DNA from 2 places in the Symbiobacterium turbinis genome. Region 1 is predicted to be linked to the other one. Evidence: predicted binding sites of a transcription regulator. Region 1 holds the regulator's gene; the other holds the start of a gene.
What was found. Region 1 encodes Rex, which represses fermentation and respiration genes when NADH is low (regulators of the CRP and FNR family bind a similar motif). Its sites were predicted from a motif close to ATTGTTAANNNNTTAACAAT; they were not measured.
Positions count from the first base shown of each region.

Region 2: ACZ45O_RS08590 (acyl-CoA dehydrogenase) is a predicted target of Rex. The motif match lies at 7,618-7,637, and genes of this name have one in related genera.

Region 1 covers NZ_AP042433.1:3,130,093-3,139,928, forward strand. The annotation lists gene ACZ45O_RS15015 (hypothetical protein) at 114-941, shown strand; gene rapZ (RNase adapter RapZ) at 1,004-1,909, shown strand; gene ACZ45O_RS15025 (gluconeogenesis factor YvcK family protein) at 1,909-3,282, shown strand; gene ACZ45O_RS15030 (class II aldolase/adducin family protein) at 3,283-4,575, shown strand; gene whiA (DNA-binding protein WhiA) at 4,579-5,523, shown strand; gene ACZ45O_RS15040 (polyprenyl synthetase family protein) at 5,662-6,657, shown strand; gene ACZ45O_RS15045 (redox-sensing transcriptional repressor Rex) at 6,697-7,341, shown strand; gene cdaA (diadenylate cyclase CdaA) at 7,473-8,339, shown strand; gene ACZ45O_RS15055 (CdaR family protein) at 8,336-9,610, shown strand; gene glmM (phosphoglucosamine mutase) at 9,625-9,836, shown strand, end outside.
Region 2 covers NZ_AP042433.1:1,818,788-1,828,623, reverse strand. The annotation lists gene ACZ45O_RS08630 (ABC transporter substrate-binding protein) at 1-912, shown strand, start outside; gene ACZ45O_RS08625 (branched-chain amino acid ABC transporter permease) at 992-1,861, shown strand; gene ACZ45O_RS08620 (branched-chain amino acid ABC transporter permease) at 1,865-2,908, shown strand; gene ACZ45O_RS08615 (ABC transporter ATP-binding protein) at 2,909-3,697, shown strand; gene ACZ45O_RS08610 (ABC transporter ATP-binding protein) at 3,690-4,394, shown strand; gene ACZ45O_RS08605 (alpha/beta fold hydrolase) at 4,419-5,222, shown strand; gene ACZ45O_RS08600 (3-oxoacyl-ACP reductase family protein) at 5,499-6,239, shown strand; gene ACZ45O_RS08595 (acetyl-CoA C-acetyltransferase) at 6,271-7,449, shown strand; gene ACZ45O_RS08590 (acyl-CoA dehydrogenase) at 7,685-8,821, shown strand; gene ACZ45O_RS08585 (MaoC family dehydratase) at 8,854-9,264, shown strand; gene ACZ45O_RS08580 (electron transfer flavoprotein subunit beta/FixA family protein) at 9,261-9,836, shown strand, end outside.

The DNA of each region.
Region 1 (9,836 bases):
CCTTTCACCTCCCGTGCGGAGCGCCACCGGTAACTCTCCCTGTTCGGAAGGTTTGGCGATCGGATGCTCAATTCCTGCCGGGAATACTAGCGGCTGCAAGGGAGGGACGCGCGTTGAGGATCATTGCAGATCTCCACACCCGGGTGCGGACCGGTCAGGCCTCCGACTGCGTGGAGGCGCAGGTGAGCGCAGCCCTGGCCCGCGGGCTGGAGGCCGTGGCGCTGTTCGCACCCGATTCCAGGACCCTGAAGCCGGTTCTTGAGTCCGTCCGGGCGATCGACCCGCGCACGCCCACCATGCGGGTGCTGTCGGGCGCCGCCTGCCGCATCACATCGCCGGAGGGCGAACTGAGTGCGCCCCGCGCCGTGCGGCGCGGGCACGACCTGGTGCTGGCGGTGGCCACGCCGCAGTTGGCGCCGGCGGTGCAGCGCTGGATCCCCCGGTACCGCCCCGGTCTGCGCCGGGCGCTGACCGATGCCGTGGTCGCGGCCGTGTACCGAAACGACATTGACCTCATCGCCCTACCGGGGCACCTGGAGGTTGACCCGGCGGAGCTGGCCCGCGCGTGCCGGGACCGGGGCGCGGTCCTGGAGGTATGCGCCCGGAGGCCCCGTCCGTCGGCTGCCTTCCTGCGGCAGGCTGCGCGCCTGGGCGTGCGGTTCGCCGTCACGTCGGGGGCCCGCAGGCCGGAGGAGGTGGGCGACTTCGGCGCGGCGGCTGCCCTGCTCGCGGCGGCCGGCGTGTCCCCGGAGCAGGTGGTGAACAGCGACCGGGGCGATCTCGCGGGCTGGCTGGCGGAGCGGCGTCCGTTTCTAGATTATGGCGGATGGGCCGACTGGACCAGCCACGGCGCGCGCGGGCGCGAGGCTCGCCAGAGGCGTGAGGAGCGGCATCCCAGCGACTGGGCGGACTGGTCCGCGCAGGGGGGCGAGATCCACTGATGCCGCGCGCCTGACAGGAGAAGCGCGGGTCGGGGGCGAATGCTGGCGGTGAAAGTCGGGGGGTGATGGGCGTGGATCAGTCCATACGCCTGGTGATCGTGACCGGGATGTCGGGCGCGGGCAAGACCCAGGCCTTGAAGTATCTGGAGGATCTGGGCTTCTTCTGCGTCGACAACCTGCCCCCGTCGCTCATGCCCAAGCTGGCCGAACTGTTCGGTCGGACCGACGGCAAGGTCAGCCGGCTCGCGCTGGGAATTGACATTCGCGGCGGCCGGTTCTTCAACGAGATCATCGGAGCCCTGCGCCAGACCGCGGACATCGGCGTGGCCTACCAGATCCTGTTCATGGACGCCTCCGACGAGGTGCTGGTCCGCCGCTACAAGGAGACCCGCCGACGCCATCCGCTGGCGGTTCAGGGCCGGCTCCTTGAGGGCATCCAGCGGGAGCGGAAGCTGCTCCAGGAGCTGCGCGGCCTCGCGACCTTCATCATCGACACGACGAACCTGACGCCCGCCGATCTGCGCAAGGAGCTCCACAAGCGGTTCGGCCAGGACCCGGAGAGCCCCGACTTCCACGTGAACGTGGTCTCGTTCGGGTTCAAGCACGGCGCGGTGCTGGACGCCGACCTGCTGTTCGACGTGCGCTTTCTGCCCAACCCGCATTACGTGCCAGACCTCCAGCCGCTGACCGGCGAGGATCCGGCGGTGGAGGACTACGTGATGAAGTGGAACACGACGCAGCAGTTCTACCGGCGGCTCACCAGCCTGATCGGCTTTCTGCTGCCGCATTACGTGGCCGAGGGGAAGAGCCTGCTGACCATCGCCATCGGCTGCACCGGCGGGCAGCACCGCTCCGTCTGCCTGGCCCGCCGGCTGGCGGACTGGATTCGCGAACGGGGTTACTCGGTCTCGGTGGAGCACCGCGACATGCCCCGCCGTGCCGCGCGCGCGGAGGAGGGGCAGCCGTGATGCGCATGCTGCGCTGGTTTGCGCCGGGGCTCCACATCAAGCGGTGGCTGCTGGTCGCCGTTCTCGGCGTCGCCCTGGTGGTGGTGGGTCTCTCGCTGACCCTGCGAATCAACGTGTACAGCCTTCTGGGCGCCTGGCTGGTGGAGAACCTCGCCGCCACCGCGGCCGTTCTTTACACGGGCCCGGTTGTGGCCGGCGTCGCGGCTGCAGCCCTGGGGGTGGTGCTCACCTGGGTGGGCGTCAGCCGGCTGGTGAACTCCGTGCTCTCCACCCTGACGGCCCGGGAGGAGGGCGTGGCCGACGCGTTCCTGGAGCGGCGGCTCCTGCTGCGGGGGCCGCGCGTGGTCGCCGTGGGCGGCGGGACGGGGATTCCCACCCTGCTGCGCGGCATGAAGCAGTACACCGCGAACCTTTCGGCCGTGGTCACCGTGGCGGACGACGGCGGCTCCTCGGGCCGGCTCCGCACCGAGTTCGGCATCCTGCCGCCGGGCGACATCCGCAACTGCCTGATCGCCCTGGCGGACATCGAGCCGCTGATGGAGCGGCTGTTCCAACACCGCTTCACCAACGGGGAGGGGCTGGCCGGCCACCCCTTCGGAAACCTGTTCATCCTGGCGATGACCGAGGCCACGGGCGACTTCTACCAGGCGGTCAGGGCGGCCAGCGAGGTGCTGGCCGTGCGGGGGCGGGTGCTGCCGTCCACCCTGGACCACGTGCTGCTGCGGGCGGAGCTGGCCGACGGGCGGATGGTATCCGGCGAGTCGGCGATCGGCAAGGCCGGCAGCTCCATCCGCCGGGTCTTCCTGGACCGGGCCGACGGCGCGGGAGAGGTCAGGGCCCTCGACGACGTGCTCACGGCCATCCAGGAGGCCGAGCTGATCGTGCTGGGCCCAGGCAGCCTGTATACCTCGATCATCCCGAACTTGCTGGTGCCCGGGGTGGCGGACGCGATCCGGCAGTCGCCCGCGCTGAAAATCTATGTGTGCAACATCATGACCGAACCCGGGGAGACCGACGGGTTCAGCGTCTCACACCACCTCAGAGCCCTGATCGACCACGCCGGATACGGCCTGGTGGACATCTGCCTGGCCAACACCCGGGCGGTGCCCGCGCAGCTGCGGGACAGGTACAGGCAGCAGGGCGCGGAGGCCGTGGCCATCGACCCGGCCGCCTACCGGCTGGGGGTGCAGGTGGTCGCGCGGGATCTCCTGCGGGTGGAGGGGGACTACGTGCGCCATGACCCGGAGAAGCTGGCCCAGGCGATCGGCCACCTGTTCCTGGCCCGGCGCCCGCACGTGGGCCACACCCCCTGGGAGTTCTTCCTGTTTCGACAGCGACTGCGGGAGCGTTCCCGCCTGGAGGGGAGTCGTTAGATGGCGGTTTTCAGCGCCCGGGGCGTCTGGCCCGGGGAAGCAGAGGGACGCATCTTCTGGGTGGACGCGGAGGCGAAACCGGAGCGGGCCAGCTGCGCCGACCGGCCGGCCGAGATCGGCCGGCTGCGGGAGGCGGTCAGCCGCGCCCTTGCCGACCTGGATGGCTGGATGGAGCGGCAGCCGACCCTGGGAGGCCGGGTGCTCCTGCAGCACTGCAGGGAAGCGCTGCAGGACCAGGCCTTCATGCAGCGGGTCACCATGCTGATCGACCAGCACGGCCTGGCGGCCCCCAGCGCTCTGGTGGAGGCGGCGGGGCTGGTGGGGAGCATCATGGCCCGCAGCGAGGAGCTTCAGGAGCGGGCCCGGGCCCTGGAGGAGACGGCCCGGTGGCTGGCGCGCCGGCTGGCCGGCGACCGCTACCCCCCGGACGCCATCCTCGCAGGCCAAGCCTTTTCGGCGCTCGAGCTGCTGGACCGGACGCAGCCCGCGGTGATGGCCGCCGGCGAGCCGGCGGTGGTGGGCGATGCGCCGCTGCTCTGGGGCGTGGATGCGGTCTCGCCGGAGTGGCACGGCAGGCCGGCCCGCATCAGCGGGGGCGCCCTCATCATCGGAGAGGAGGCAGAGGCTGACACAGTGCGATACGAGGCAGAGCGCAGGGCGGTGCTGTCGGTCGCGCGCCGCATGCACGCCGACGGGCTGGTGCGGCTGACGGCGGGCAACGTCTCCTGCCGCATCCCCGGTACGTCCCTGTTCGCCATTACCCCCAGCGGCATGCCCTACGATGCGCTGGAGCCCGCGGACATCTGCATTCTGGACCTGGACGGCCGCGTGGTGGACGCGCGGCGGCGCCCGTCCACGGAAATGCCGCTGCACCGGCTCACCTACCTGCGGCGTCCGGACGTGGGCGCGGTGGTGCACACGCACTCCATCTATGCGTCGGCATTCGCCTGCACCGGGCAGGAGCTTCCGGTCATCTCCACGGAGCTGGCCGGGCTGGTGGGCGGGACGATCCGCTGCGCGCCGTACGCGCCCAGCGGCACGGAGACCTTCGCCGAGGTCGCCCTGGCCGCGCTGGGCAACGAGGATTTGGCGGTGCTGTTCCAGAACCACGGAGCCATGGCCGTCGCGGAGAACCTCGAGAGGGCCTACGCCGTGGCGGTGGGGCTCGAGGAGGCGGCGCAGATCTACCTGCTGGCGCGGCAGGTGGGGGAGCCCATCATCCTGCCGCCCGAGGAGCGGCGCCGCATCTTCCTCGCCAGGCGCAGGGCGTACGGCCAGTCCCGGGAGGCGTAGATATTGTCGGATGAAGTCTCTTTCTCGGCGATGGTGAAGGCGGAGCTGGCCCTGCTGACGCCGGAGCTGCCGTGCTGCCAGCGGATGGAGCTGGCGGGGCTGGTGCGGGCGCTGGGGCGGCTGGAGCTTCAGGGGCGCGGCCGGGTCGCCCTCACCCTGTCCACCGATTCGGCCCCGGTCTCCCGCAAGGCGATCCGGCTGCTGAAGCGCGTCTCCGCGGTGGAGTACAAGGTCATGGTCATGCGCCGCCGTAAGCTGCGGAAGAACCTGGTCTACCGCATTCACATCCCGCCTCAGCCGGCGGCCATGGAGCTCCTGCAGCTGGCGGGCTTCATCGACGCCGCGGGCCAGCCCACCGAGTGGGCGGAGCGGCCCGAACTGGCCCACGACCACTGCCGCAGGGCGTACCTGCGCGGCGCCTTCCTGGGCAGCGGCTGGGTGGCGGGTCCGGAGAAGCAGCACCACCTGGAGATCAGCACCTCGGCCACGGAGGCGGCCGACGCCCTGGGCCAGATGCTGTTCAGTTTCGGCATCTCCGCCCGGATGGCGGCCCGCCGGGAGTCGCTGATCCTCTACGTGAAGGAAGCCGACCAGATCATCCGCTTCCTGGGGCAGATCGGCGCCCACCACGCCCTCCTGCGCTACGAGGAGGTGCGCGTGGTCAAGGAGATGAAGAATCGGGTGAACCGGCAGGTGAATGCCGAGGTCGCCAACATGGTGAAGCAGGTGGACGCGGCGGCCCGGCAGGTGGAGGCCATCGAGCGGCTGAAAGCCGCCGGCGCCCTGGAGCGGGTCTCTCCCCCGCTGCAGGAACTGGCCGCCCTCCGGCTGGCGCATCCGCACGCCAGCCTGAAGGAACTGGGGGAACTGTGCCGGCCGCCCGTCAGCAAGTCGGGCGCCGCACACCGCATGCGTCAGCTCATGGCCCTGGCCGAGTCACTGGGATGAACAGAATACGTAGTCTTTAGAGTTTGCGATTGACAATCGTCATGGTACAATAGGAATGATGTCACAAGCCCGATGTGCAGGGGCTGGCTCCTCCTTTCGGATCAAGTCCGTCCTACTTCGGAAAGAGCAGGTGATCAGGTGAGTTCGCAACCGCTCGCCGGCAAGACACGGCCGCTCGACGTCTTCTCAACCATAGCCGACGACCTGCGGCAGGTGGAGACCGCGATCGAAGCGGCCTTGTCTACGCAGGAGACGATGCTGGAAGAGGTCTCGACCCATCTGCTGCGGTCGGGCGGCAAGCGCATCCGCCCGGCGCTGGTGATTCTGGCGAGCCGCTTCCCCGGCGTGGAACTGAAGCAGGTGATCGATGTGGCGGTGGCGGTGGAACTCATTCACATGGCCACCCTGGTTCACGACGATGTGGTGGACAACGCCGATCTGCGCCGCGGGCGGCCGACCGTCAACGCCGTCTGGAACAATCAGGTCTCGGTGCTCACGGGCGATTACCTGTTCGCCAAGGCGTTCACCCTGCTGGCGGACACCGGCAACAACCGCGTCGTCCGGCTCATGTCTGAAGTGGTCCGGGAGATGAGCCAGGGGGAGCTGGCGCAGATCGCCTCCTACTTCGATGTAGACCAGACGGAAGAGCAATACTATCGGCGCATCGCCCAGAAGACGGGTTTTCTGATCGCCGAAGCCTGCCGCCTGGGGGCCGTCATGGCCGGGGCTGAGGAGGAGCAGGTGCGGGCCGTCTACGACTACGGGATGGGCGTGGGCCTGAGCTTCCAGATCGCCGACGACCTCCTGGACTTCTTCGGCGACGAGGGCACGGTCGGCAAGCCGGTCTGCGGCGACCTGAAGATCGGCATCCTCACGCTGCCGGTCATTCACGCCCTGCAGCACGCGCCGAAGCGGGCCGAACTGCGCGAGCTCATCCTGACCCGGTCGATTGACGACGCGGAGGTCGAACGCGTGAAGGAGATCCTGACGGAGGCCGGCTCCTTCGACTACGCCCGCCAGAAGGCGCGTGAGCACATCGATCGGGCTGTGCGGGCCCTGGACCAGGTGCCGACCCTTGCGACGCGGCCGGCCCTGAAGACCCTTGCAGATTTTGTTATCAACCGGAACTTCTAACCTTCCGGTTGTCATACTTGCGAATCAGGGGGCTGTTGCATGCGACGGACCAACATTCCTGATGCTGCCATCAGGCGATTGCCCGTGTACCTGCGGGTTGTCAGCGAACTGGCCGCCGCTGATGTTCCCATCATCTCATCGGCAGAGCTGGCCGAGAAGACGGGGCTCTCCCCGGAACAGATTCGGAAAGACCTAGCGTACTTCGGCGCCTTCGGAACCCGCGGGGTGGGCTACGACACCGCCATGCTCAGCCGCCGAATCGCCCGCATCCTGGGCATTCACCGCGGCGTGAAGGCCGCGCTCGTCGGCTTCGGGCACCTGGGGCACGCGCTCGCCCGCTACTCGCTCACCCAGCACAAGGACATCGTCATCTCCGCAATCTTCGACGTGGACCCGGAGAAGGTGGGGCAGGACGTCCTGGGCGTGCGGGTCCAGCCCGTGTCGGAGATGGTCGAAACCTGTCGTAAGCAGGGCGTGAAGATCGGCATCATCACCGTGCCGGCGTCTGCGGCCCAGGCCACGGCCGAGCTGCTGAAGGAGGGCGGCGTCGAGGCCATCCTGAACTTCGCGCCGGCGAAGCTGTCGGTGGACGGCGTGTTCGTGCAGAACATCGACCTGACCATCGAGCTCCAGAGTCTCGCCTACTACACTTCGGCCAGCGAGGACGATGCGGCCGAGGACTAGTGGCACGGCAAAGCGGCGGCGTCCCCGGGAGGGGGGCGCCGCCAGAACTTTTTCGTGGGCCTGTTCGTCCAATAGTGAGATCGATCGACGCATGCTATCATAGAGAGAGAAGCAGGGGTTCCCGCGAGGGGGTGGCTCCGGTAGACCTGACCAACGTCGTCAACTTCCTGGCCGCCCTGGGCGTACGCTCGCCGTGGGATGTGCTCCGCACGGTGCTGGACATCAGCCTGGTCGCGTACATTATTTATAAGCTTTTTTCCCTGATACGCGGCACTCGGGCGGTCCCGCTGATCAACGGTGTCATCACGCTGGTGGTCGCGCTCCAGGTGGCCGAGGCCCTGCGGTTTTATACTATTCAATTTATACTCGAAAATGTGTTCATCGCCGCGTCCGTCGCCCTGCCCATCATCTTCCAGCCCGAGCTCCGGCGGGCCCTGGAGCACATTGGACGGGGCCGGTTGCTGAAGACGAGTTTACGCCTGGACGAGTTTGGCGATGAGGATCGGACGCGCATGATCGACCAGGTTGTGCGTGCCGCCGAGATTCTCGGGCGCACCAAGACGGGCGCCCTGATCGTCATTGAACGCGAAACCGGCCTGAACGAGTACATCGACTCCGGCATCAAGCTGGACGCCCTGGTGTCCGCGGAACTGCTGGTCAACATCTTCGTGGAGAAGACCCCGCTGCACGACGGCGCGGCGATCATCCGGCAGAACCGGGTGGCCGCTGCCGCCTGCTGGCTGCCGCTGGCCGAGGCCACTCCCCTGTCGCACGAACTGGGCACCCGGCACCGGGCCGCAGTCGGGATCACAGAGCAGACCGACTGCGTGGTAGTGATCGTGTCGGAGGAGACCGGCGTGATCTCGGTGGCGGTGCAGCGCACCCTTACCCGGAACCTGGACGAGAAGTCCCTGCGGGAGATGCTGATGAAGCTGCTGGAGCGCAGCAGGCGGCCCGGTCCGGTGCGGGGCCTCTTTAACTGGGGGGCTTCGTCATGATCAGGCGGCTGCTCTCCCTCCTCAGGCAGGACTTCTGGCTGAAGCTGCTGGCCCTGAGCGTCTCGGTGCTGCTCTGGGCCATGGTCGTGCAGGACTACAACAAGGTGACCTCGGTCTCCTTCGACGTCCCGCTCGAAGTCATCTCGCATCCGGAATACGAGGTGTTCGAGGGTCCCCGGGATCTGGAGACCGATGTGGAGGTGCGGGTCAGCGGCCCAAACCTGCTGGTCTCCTCATTGAAGGCCGAGGACCTGAGGGCGCGGGTGGACTACCGCACGGTGCAGCAGCCGGGCCGCGCGCAGGCGGTCCGGGTGCAGGTGACGGGGCCTCCCCGCTACGAGGGGCAGGTGGAGTACCGGGCCAGCCCCTCCACGGTCAGCGTGACCCTGGTGGAGAACCGCACCTTGACGGTGCCGGTCGCGGTCACGCCCGAATCGGGCATCGTGGCCGTGGGCGACCGGGAGTTCCGCTACAGCGCCGCGCCTGTGAACAGCACGATCTTCGTGTCGGGACGCTCCGACTCCCTGGGCCTGGTGCGCACCGCCGTGGTCACGCTGCAGGGGGTCGACCTGGAGCCTCCGCTGGAGGACGGCCGGCTGGCACAGGCGAAAACCCGGCTGCAGAAGCCGGTGCGGCTGGTGGACGCCGTGATGCAGCCGGTGGAGAAGCTGGAGGAGCACTACGCCGAGGTGGAGATCTCCTGGGAGGAGCTGCCGCCTGGCAAGCGGGTGGCGGTTTCGCCCCAGACGATCGGTGAACTGCCGCCGGGCTTCGAGCTGGTCGGGCTGAGCGCAGATCCGGGCGAGGTCACGATCCGCTCCGCGACGCTGGATGGCAGCCTGCCGCAGGTGAGCGCGGTGCAGACGGAGCCGGTGGATCTTTCCGGCCAGACCCAGAGCTTCACCACGGTGGCCCGGCTGGTGGCGCCTGCGGGCACGAGCCTGGCGCAGACTTCCGTGGAGGTCAACGTGGTCATCCGCGAGGTCAGCGCAGAGAAGGTGTTCGGCGCGGTGCCCATCGCCGTGCAGAACGCGCCGGAGGGCATGGTGGTGACCCTGAGCCAGTCCACCGCCCAGGTGCAGCTGACGGGCCGCTACACCCTGGTGCACCCGCTGGACGCCAGCGCGGTGATCGCGTATGTGGACCTGGAAGGGCTGGGTCCCGGCACCCACAGGCTGCCGGTGAAGGTGATCTATCCGCCCGAGATCGTCGAGACGGCCATCGATCCGGCGATCATTGAGGTGACCATTGCTCCCCCCGAAACTGAGTAGAAAGGGGCTTCTTTATGCCCAGGATGTTTGGAACTGATGGTGTCCGCGGTGTAGCCAACAGCGAAGCGCTTTCCCCTGAACTGGCCTTTGCCCTGGGGCGGGCGGCGGCGACGCTCGCCCGGAAACGGTCCGGCGGCCGTGTGGTGGCTGCGGTGGGGCGAGATACCCGCCGCTCAGGCCCCATGCTGGCGGCGGCGCTCTCCGCGGGCATTTGCTCCGCCGGCGG
Region 2 (9,836 bases), 1.3 Mb from region 1:
GACAAGGTCTTCGCCCTGGCGCCGGTCCTGGGCACCCCGGGCGTGCTGGCCTCCATGGACTACTGGGTGGAGACGGGCGTGCCGGTGGTCTACCCGATGACCGGCGTGGAGCAGACCGCCCACCCGCCCAAGAAGAACGTCTTCGCCGTCCAGCCCAACAACCCCGACGAGGCCGCCGTCCTGGCCCAGTACGTGGTGAAGGAGCTGGGCAAGACCAAGCTGGCCGTCTTCTGGCAGAACTCCGACATGGGCAAGCAGGGCCTGAAGGGCATCCAGGATCATGCCGCCAAGCTGGGCGCCGAGGTCGTGTACGATGCGCCGCATGAGGCCGCAGCCGTCGACTTCACCACTCCCGTGCTGAACGCCCAGGCCCGCGGCGCCGAGGCGGTCATCCTCTACACCACCCTGGGTGAGACGATCGCCGCCCTGAAGGCGATGTACGAGCTGGGCTACGACGCGGTGCCCATCACCTCGTACGTCAACGCCGACCCCGAGAACGTGCCCAAGCTGGCCGGTGAGGCGGCCGTCGGCCTGATCGCCGGCGGCTGGGTGCCCGTGGCCGATCCCGAGGATCCGGACATCCAGAAGTTCTGGGAGATCGTCGGCACCTACATCAAGGATCCCGACGGCAACCCGAAGGTCCCCAACGCCTACCACACCGCCGGCTTCATCGCCGCCGAACTGCTGGTGAAGGGGCTGGAGGATGCCGGCCGCGACCTGACCCGCGAGGGGTTCATCCAGGCGCTGGAGAACCTGAAGGACTTCAATGGCATCATGGCCAAGGGCATCACCTACGGCCCGGGCGAGCGGGCGGGCGTGCTGAACTTCTACCTGAACCAGGTCATCAAGGACGAGAACGGCAATATCGTGATGGTGCCCATCAACGAGGAGCCGTACCGACTGGAGCGGTAGTCCGGCTGAGCGGCAGCCGCCGTCCGGGGGGGGAGAGGCTGAGCCTCCCCCCCGGCGCCCTCCAAAGGAGGTCACACCTGTGATCCTAGCCCAGCAGATTATCAGCGGCCTGGCCACCGGTTCGCTCTATGCCCTGGCCGCACTGGGTCTGGTGCTCATCTTCAAGACGTCAGATGTGGTGAACTTCGCCCAGGGCGAGATGGCGATGTTCGGCACGTTCATCGCCTTCACCCTGATGATGAAGGGCGGGGTTCCGTACTGGGGCGCATTCGTCCTCGCACTGGTTTTCGCTGCGGTGTTCGGCATCGTCATCGAGCGGGTCGTCATCCGGCCCCTCAGCGCAGCGCCGCTGATCTCCATCCTGATCGCGACGCTGGGGCTGCTGAACATCATCAACGGCGTGGCCGGCTGGATCTGGGGCTACGACCCGAAGCCGTTCCCCACCGGGCTGAGCGGCGCCCCCATCCGGCTGGGCGGGCTGGTGTTCACGCTGCCCACCCTGCTCAACCTGGCCATCGCCCTCGCGCTCATGCTCGCCTTCTTTGCGCTGTTCAAGTACTCGCTGATGGGCATCGCCATGCGGGCGGTGGCCGAGAACCGGCTGGCGGCGCGGCTGGTGGGCGTTCACACCAACCGGGTGCTGGCGATCACCTGGGGGCTGGGGGGCATCCTGGCGGCCACCGCGGGCATCCTGATCGCCCCGGTGACCACCCTGAACGTCAACATGATGGCCGACATGCAGGTGAAGGCGTTCACCGCCGGCGTGCTGGGGGGCTTCACCTCCCTGCCCGGCGCGGTGGTCGGCGGGCTCCTGCTCGGGGTGCTGGAGAACATCGTCGGCCAGTACGTCCCGCAGCTGAAGACGCCGTTTGCCTTCGCCCTGATTGTGCTCGTGCTGATCTTCCGCCCGGCCGGCTTGCTCGGGACGATGCAGAAGAAGAAGGTGTAAGCCATGACCAGGAAGCTGCTGTACGCGATCGGCTTCGCCGTGGTCCTGGCCCTGCCTCAGGTTCTTCCCGGCGAGCTGAACTGGCTCATCATGCTGCTGGACCGGGCCCTGATGATCGCCATCGTGGCCATCGGGCTCAACATCCTCACCGGCAACGCCGGCCAGATCTCCCTGGGCCACGCGGCCTTCATGGGGTTCGGCGCCTTCGTCTGCTACGGCCTGACCGATATGATTGGGATTCCGTTCTGGTTCTCGGTGCCCATCGCGGGCTTCGTCACGGCCATCCTCGGCTGGGGGCTGGGCTTTCCGGCCCTGCGGCTTTCCGGTCACTACCTGGCCATCGCCACCCTGGGGTTCGGCTTCGCCATCCCGCAGATCCTCAACCTGTTTGAGGGCTGGACCGGCGGCTGGACCGGCGTGAAGCCCTCGCCGCCCTCCCTCTTCGGGTACACCTTCGGCAGCGACCGGGCGTACTTCTACCTCATCCTCCTCACGCTGGCGGTGCTGGTGTGGGTCGCCCGGAACATCCAGCGGAGCGCGGTCGGCCGGGCATTCATCGCCCTCCGGGACTCCGAGGTGGCGGCCCAGGCCATGGGCATCTCGCTGGCCAGGTACAAGACGATGGCGTTTGCCATCTCGGCCTTCTACGCCGGCGTGGCCGGCGGGCTCTACGCCCACTGGCTCAACTACATCTCGCCCAACAACTTCGGCTTCGGCATTTCGATTGAGCTCTTCACCATCATCGTGCTGGGCGGGCTCGGCACGGTGAGCGGCGCCATCGTGGGCGCGCTCTTCATGGGGCTGCTGCCGAAGCTCACGGAGATCATCTCCCTGTCGCTGCAGCGGTCCGGCGCCTTCGCCGACTCGTTCTTCATGCAGAACGTGTTCAAGAACTCCAACCAGGTGCTCACGGGCGTCATCCTCATCCTGGTGGTGCTCTACCTGCCGATGGGCCTGGTGGACCTGTGGCGCAAGTTCGGGGGCTGGATGGGCGCCCGGAAGCGGCTGGCCGGCCGGCGGCAGGTTGTTCCCAGGGGGGTGAAGTAGATGGCCATCCTGGAACTTTCGGGGGTCACCGTCCGCTTCGGCGGCATCGTGGCCGTCAACCAGCTCGATATGAAGGTGGAGGAGGGCACGATCCACGGCCTGATCGGCCCCAACGGGGCCGGCAAGTCCACCGTGTTCAACGTGCTGTCCCGGTACTACGAGCCGGCCGAGGGCACGGTCACCTTCGACGGCAGGAACCTCCTGCAGTACCAGCCGTCGCAGGTGGTGGGGCTGGGCATCGCCCGCACCTTCCAGAACGTGGAGCTCTTCCGGGGCCTCACCGTCTGGGAGAACCTGATGGTCGGCCAGCATCACAACATCCGCTACGGGATGTTTGCCGCGGCCCTGGGCGGCCTGCTGCCCAGGGTGCGCCAGGCCGAGCAGGAGGCCCGTGACCGGGCCATGGAGGTGCTGGAGTTCCTGGGGATTGCCGCGCACCGGGACGCCTACCCGCAGTTCCTGCCCTACGGCATCCAGAAGCGGGTGGAGTTCGCCCGGGCGCTGGTGAGCCGGCCCCGCCTGATCCTGCTGGACGAGCCGGCCGCCGGCATGAACCCCAGCGAGACGGAGGAGCTGGCCCAGCTCATCAAGATCATGCGCGACAAGTACGAGACCACCGTGCTCCTGGTGGAGCACGACATGAGTCTGGTCATGTCCATCTGCGAGCGCATCACCGTCATGGAGTTCGGCCGGAAGATCGCCGACGGCACGCCGGCCGAGGTCCAGACCAACCCGGCCGTCATCAAGGCCTATCTCGGCGAGGAGGAGGTGGAGGCGGAGTATGCTTAAACTCACCAACGTCTCTGCCTCGTACGGCCGCATCGAGGCCCTGCACGGCATCTCGCTGGAGGTGCCCGACGGGAAGATCGTCGCGCTGCTCGGGGCCAACGGCGCCGGCAAGACGACGACCCTCCGCGTCATCGCGGGCATTCTCCACCCCACCCGGGGCAGCGTCACCTTCGACGGCCGGGACATCAGCCGGATGGAGACCGAGGAGATCGTGCCGCTGGGCATCGCCATGAGCCCGGAGGGCCGCCAGATCTTCACCGGCCTCACGGTGGCGGAGAACCTGCGGATGGGTTCCTACACCCGCAAGGACAAGGCGGGCGTTGAGCGGGACCTGGAGTGGGTGCTCTCGCTCTTCCCCCGGCTGAAGGAGCGGCTGAACCAGGTGGGGGCGACGCTCTCGGGCGGCGAGCAGCAGATGCTGGCCATCGCCCGTGCGCTCATGGCGAGGCCCCGGCTGCTGCTCCTGGACGAGCCGTCGCTGGGTTTGGCGCCCATGATCGTGCGCGACATCTTCGCCATCATCCGGAAGGTCAACAGCGAGGGGACCGCGGTGCTCCTGGTGGAGCAGAACGCCAACCTCGCCCTGCGCACGGCGGATTACGCCTACATCCTGGAGACCGGCAAGCTGGCGATGCACGGCCCGGCCGCCGAACTGCGCCGGAACCCCGAGGTGAAGCGCATCTACCTGGGCGGCTGAGCCGCCGGATGGGAGGGAACCGGAATGCCCGTGGTGCATGTCAACGGGATCGATATCCGCTACGAGTGGCAGGGCAGGGAAGACGGCCAGGTGCTGGTGCTGATCAACGGCCTGCTCACCGACCTCTCCAGCTGGAGCGGCCATCTGGACGCGTACACCGACCACTTCCGCGTGCTCACCTACGACTGCCGGGGTCAGGGGGGCTCCTCGAAGCCCGATGACGGTCCCTACCTGCCTTCGCAGCACACCGCAGACCTCGCCGCACTGCTGGACGCCCTGGGCGTGGAGAAGGCGGCCCTGCTGGGGGTCTCCAACGGCGGGCTCATCGCCATGAGCTTCGCGGCGCTGTACCCGCACCGGGTGACGGCGCTGGTGCTGGCCAACACCTACGGCCGGGCGGACACCTTCATGCAGGCCAAGCTCGAGTCGTGGCAGTCCGCCATGCGGGCGGGCGGCGGCCCGGTGCGGTTCGACGTCTCCATGGTCTGGATCTGGGGGCGCTCCTTCGTGAATGAACACTGGGAGGCCCTGCGCCCCTGGCGGGAGAAGGGTTCCGCCATTCCGGTGCACGCCGCGGCCAACCTCATCGAGGGCGCTGCGCACTTCGACATGCTGGAGCAGCTGTCCAACATCACCTGCCCCACGTTGCTCATGACGGGGGATGAGGACGTGCTGACACCGCTGCCATACATTCACGAAATTCAAAGCCGCATTGCCGGCAGCCGCGTGGCCATGCTGGAGCGGGCCGGTCACTGCATGTTCCTGGAGCGGGCGGACCGCTTCAAGGCGGTGGCCTCCGCGTTCCTGCGTGAAGCGCTGCGGGGCTGACGGCGGAAGAACAGGGGGTTGAACGGCCTGAACCCGTCACTCATCGCCTCTTTCGTGGTTCGCCTTTACTGCGATCAGGATGGGGGAGGGAACCCCGACCCTTGCTGGCGGGTGGTGGTCCGCCATGTGCAGACCGGGCAGGAAAGGCAGTTCCGCACGCTGGCAGAGGCCTGGGCTTACGTGGAAGACCTGGCCAGGGCCGCAGAGCTGCCTCGCACGGCTTCGAACGACCTTTGATCTCACATAGCCTCAATCTCATCTAGGGGGTATTGCGTAATGGTTAAGGAGCTCCAGGGTAAGCTTGCGCTCGTCACCGGTTCCGCCCGCGGTCTGGGCCGCGCCATCGCGCTCGAACTTGCCGGCAAGGGCGCCGACATCGTGGTCAACGACGTCCCGCAGATGGAGGAGACGGCGCTGAAGACGGTGGAAGAGGTGAAGGCGCTGGGCGTGAACGCCCGGTTCTACCCGGCCTTCGTCAACGACGAGGCGCAGGTGAACAAGATGGCCGAGGAGATCGGCCCCGTCGACATCCTGGTGAACAACGCGGGCATCAACCGCGACGGCCACATGCGCAAGTCGAAGAAGGAAGACTGGGACGCCGTCATCGACGTCAACCTGACCGGCCCGTTCCTCTGCACCCGGGCGTTCATCCCCGGCATGGTGCAGAAGGGCTGGGGCCGCATCATCAACATCGCCTCGTACGTGGGCCGGACCGGCGTCTTCGGCACCCCGTACTACGCGGCCTCGAAGGGCGGGCTGATCGCCTTCACCAAGGAAGTGGCCATCGAGATGGCCCGGAAGGGCATCACCGTCAACGCCCTGGCGCCGGGGTACATCCTCACCGATATGATGAAGCAGTATCCCAAGGAGTACCTGGACGAGATCACGTCGAAGATCCCCGTGCAGAAGTGGGCCGAGCCCGAGGACATCGCCTACTGGGTGGGCGTGGTCGCCTCGCCGCGGGCCTGGTACATGACCGGGGCGGTCATCGACTGCAACGGCGGCTGGTACATGTAGGCGGGTGGACCGATAAGGAGGTACAGCCCAAGTGCGTGAAGCGGTAATCGTTTCGGCGGCCCGCACGGCGATCGGCTCCTTCGGAGGCTCGCTCAGCACCGTGCCGGCCCACGAACTCGGCGCCATCGTCATCCGGGCGGCGCTGGAGCGGGCCGGCGTGAAGCCGGAGATGGTGGAAGAGGTGCTGATGGGCCAGATCCTGACCGCGGCGCAGGGCCAGAACCCGGCCCGCCAGGCGGCCCTGAAGGCCGGGATCCCGGCGACCGTGCCGGCGACCACCATCAACAAGGTCTGCGGCTCCGGCCTGAAGACCGTCGCCCTGGCCGCACAGGCCATCATGGCGGGCGACGCCGACATCGTCGTCGCCGGCGGCCAGGAGAACATGTCGCTGGCCCCGTACGCCCTGACCCAGGCCCGCTCGGGCTACCGCATGGGCCACGGCCAGGTCATCGACACGATGATCAAGGACGGCCTCTGGTGCGCCTTCGAGGACTGCCACATGGGCATCACGGCCGAGAACATCGCCGAGCAGTACGGCATCACCCGTGAGGAGCAGGACGAGTTCGCCCTGGCCTCCCAGAACAAGGCCGAGGCGGCGATCAAGGCGGGCCGGTTCAAGGACGAGATCGTGCCGGTCACGGTCCGCACCCGCAAGAGCGAGGTCGTCTTCGACACCGACGAGTTCCCGCGCTTCGGCAGCACCCTGGACGGGCTGGCGAAGCTGCGGCCGGCCTTCAAGAAGGACGGCACCGTGACGGCCGGCAACGCCTCGGGCATCAACGACGGCGCGGCCGCGGTGCTGGTCATGTCCGCCGACAAGGCGAAGGAGCTGGGCCTCACGCCCCTGGCGGTCATCCGCGCCTACGCCTCCGCCGGCGTGGAGCCCCGCATCATGGGCATGGGCCCCGTCCCGGCGACCCGCAAGGCCCTGGCCAGGGCGGGCCTGACGCTCGATCAGATCGACCTGATCGAGGCCAACGAGGCCTTCGCTGCCCAGGCGCTGGGCGTGGCCCGGGAGCTCCAGTTCGATTTTGCGAAGGTCAACGTCAACGGCGGCGCCATCGCCCTGGGTCACCCCATCGGCGCATCGGGAACACGCATCCTGGTCACGTTGCTGCACGAGATGCAGAAGCGGGAGACCCGCTACGGGCTTGCGACTCTCTGCATAGGCGGCGGTCAGGGCATCGCCATGATCGTGGAGCGGCCGTAAGCATTCTGCGGCCCGGGGCGGCGGCCGCGCCGCCGCCCCGGGACCGGGCTGCGGAAAGGGCCCCGCCTCTGGGGACCCGACTGCCGACTGTTGACGTGGCCCCGTCCGTCAGGGGCCGCCTGTGATCGGGGACCCGAGTTCATCAACGACGGCCCCTGTGCGGGCGGATTTGTGAAAAATATAACGTTCACATGCAGCGGCCACAGCCGAACCCACCCATCGAGGAGGACACCGCATGTTCAGACTGACCGAGGAACAGAAGCTGGTTCGCCAGGCCGCCCGGGAATTCGCCGAGCGGTACTGCGCGCCCATCGCGGCGGAGATCGACGAAGCGGCCCGGTGGCCGGCGGAGTCGGTGGCCGCGATGGCGCAGCTGGACCTGATGGGCATCCCGTTTCCCGAGGAGTACGGCGGCGCGGGGGCCGACACCCTCAGCTACATCCTCGCCGTGGAGGAGATCTCCCGGGTCTGCGCCTCCACCGGCGTGATCCTGTCGGCCCACACCTCGCTGGCGACGTGGCCGATCTACCAGTTCGGCTCCGAGGACGTGAAGCGGCGCTACCTGCCGAAGCTCTGCTCCGGCGAGTGGCTGGGGGCCTTCTGCCTGACCGAGGCCGGGGCCGGCACCGACGCCGCGGCGCAGACGACCACCGCCGTCCGGGACGGCGACCACTACGTGCTGAACGGCACCAAGGTCTTCATCACCAACGGCGGGAAGGCCGACGTGCTGATCGTCTTCGCCATGACCGACAAGTCGCAGGGCACCCGGGGCATCTCCGCCTTCGTGGTCGAGAAGAGCTACCCCGGCGTCTCCGTCGGCAACGAGGAGTCCAAGATGGGCATCCGGGGCTCCAACACCACCGAGATCCTGCTGAAGGACGTGCGGGTGCCGGCAGGCAACCTGCTGGGCAAGGAGGGCCAGGGCTTCAAGATCGCGATGATGACGCTGGACGGCGGGCGGATCGGCATCGCCGCGCAGGCCCTGGGCATCGCCCAGGCGGCGCTGGAGGAGTCGGTGAAGTGGGCCAGGGAGCGCAAGCAGTTCGGCAGGCCCATCGCCGCCAACCAGGCGATCCAGTGGATGATCGCCGACATGGCCACGCAGGTGCAGGCGGCGCGTCACCTGGTCTACCACGCCGCCTGGCTGAAGGACCAGGGCCAGCCCCACTCCAGAGAGGCCGCCATGGCCAAGCTCTTCGCCTCCGAGACCGCCATGCAGCAGACGGTGAAGGCGGTGCAGATCCACGGCGGCATCGGCTACATCAAGGGCACCACCGTCGAGCGGCTGATGCGCGACGCCAAGATCACCGAGATCTACGAAGGCACTTCCGAAGTGATGCGCATGGTGATCGCCGGCCACCAGCTGCGGTAGCGGGAGCGGTCACGCAAGGAGGAGGGATCGCAGTGCGGTATCAGATCGGCGACAAGGCTTCTGTGACCAAGACCATCACGGAGACCGACGTCTACCTCTTCGCCGGCATCACCGGCGACCTGAACCCGGCCCACGTCAACGAGGAGTGGGCCCGGGAGACCCGGTTCGGCGGGCGCATCGCTCACGGCATCCTCACCGCCGGGCTCATCTCGGCCGCGATCGGGATGAAGTTGCCCGGCCCCGGCACCATCTACGTGAGCCAGACCCTGAACTTCACGGCGCCGGTGAAGATCGGCGACACCATCACGGCGACGGTGGAGGTCGCCGAGATCGTGAACGGCAAGCGGCTGCGGCTGCGCACCACCTGCGCCAACCAGCGGGGCGAGACCGTGCTGGAGGGCGAGGCCATGGTGCTGCCGCCGAAGGAGGGAAGCGAGCGGTGAAGATCCTGGTCTGTGTGAAGCAGGTGCCGGATACGGCGGAGATCAAGATCGATCCGGTCACTCACACGTTGATCCGCTCGGGCGTGCCGAGCATCGTCAACCCCTACGACCGGTGCGCGCTGGAGGCCGCCGCCCGCATCAAGGACCGGCACCCGGAGACGGAGATCGTGGTGATCTCGATGGGCCCCGAGCAGGCGAAGGCCGCGCTGCAGGATTGCCTGGCCATGGCGGCGGACAGAGCCTACCTGGTCTCTGGCCGGCGCTTCGGCGGTTCCGACACCATGGCCACCAGCTACATCCTCAGCACCGCCATCCGGAAGGTGGCGGAGCGGGAGGGGCCGTTCGACGCCATCTTCTGCGGCAAGCAGGCGATCGACGGCGACACGGCCCAGGTGGGCCCGCAAATCGCCGAGCACCTGGGCCTGCCCCAGGTGACGTACGCCCTGCAGGCGGAGGTGGAGGGGGAGAGTCTGAAGGTGGTGCGGGAGGCGGACGAGGGCAAGATGGTGGTCCGGGTGGCCCTGCCGTGCCTCGTCACCTTCTCCAGGCCCCCGTGGGACCCGCGGCTTGCG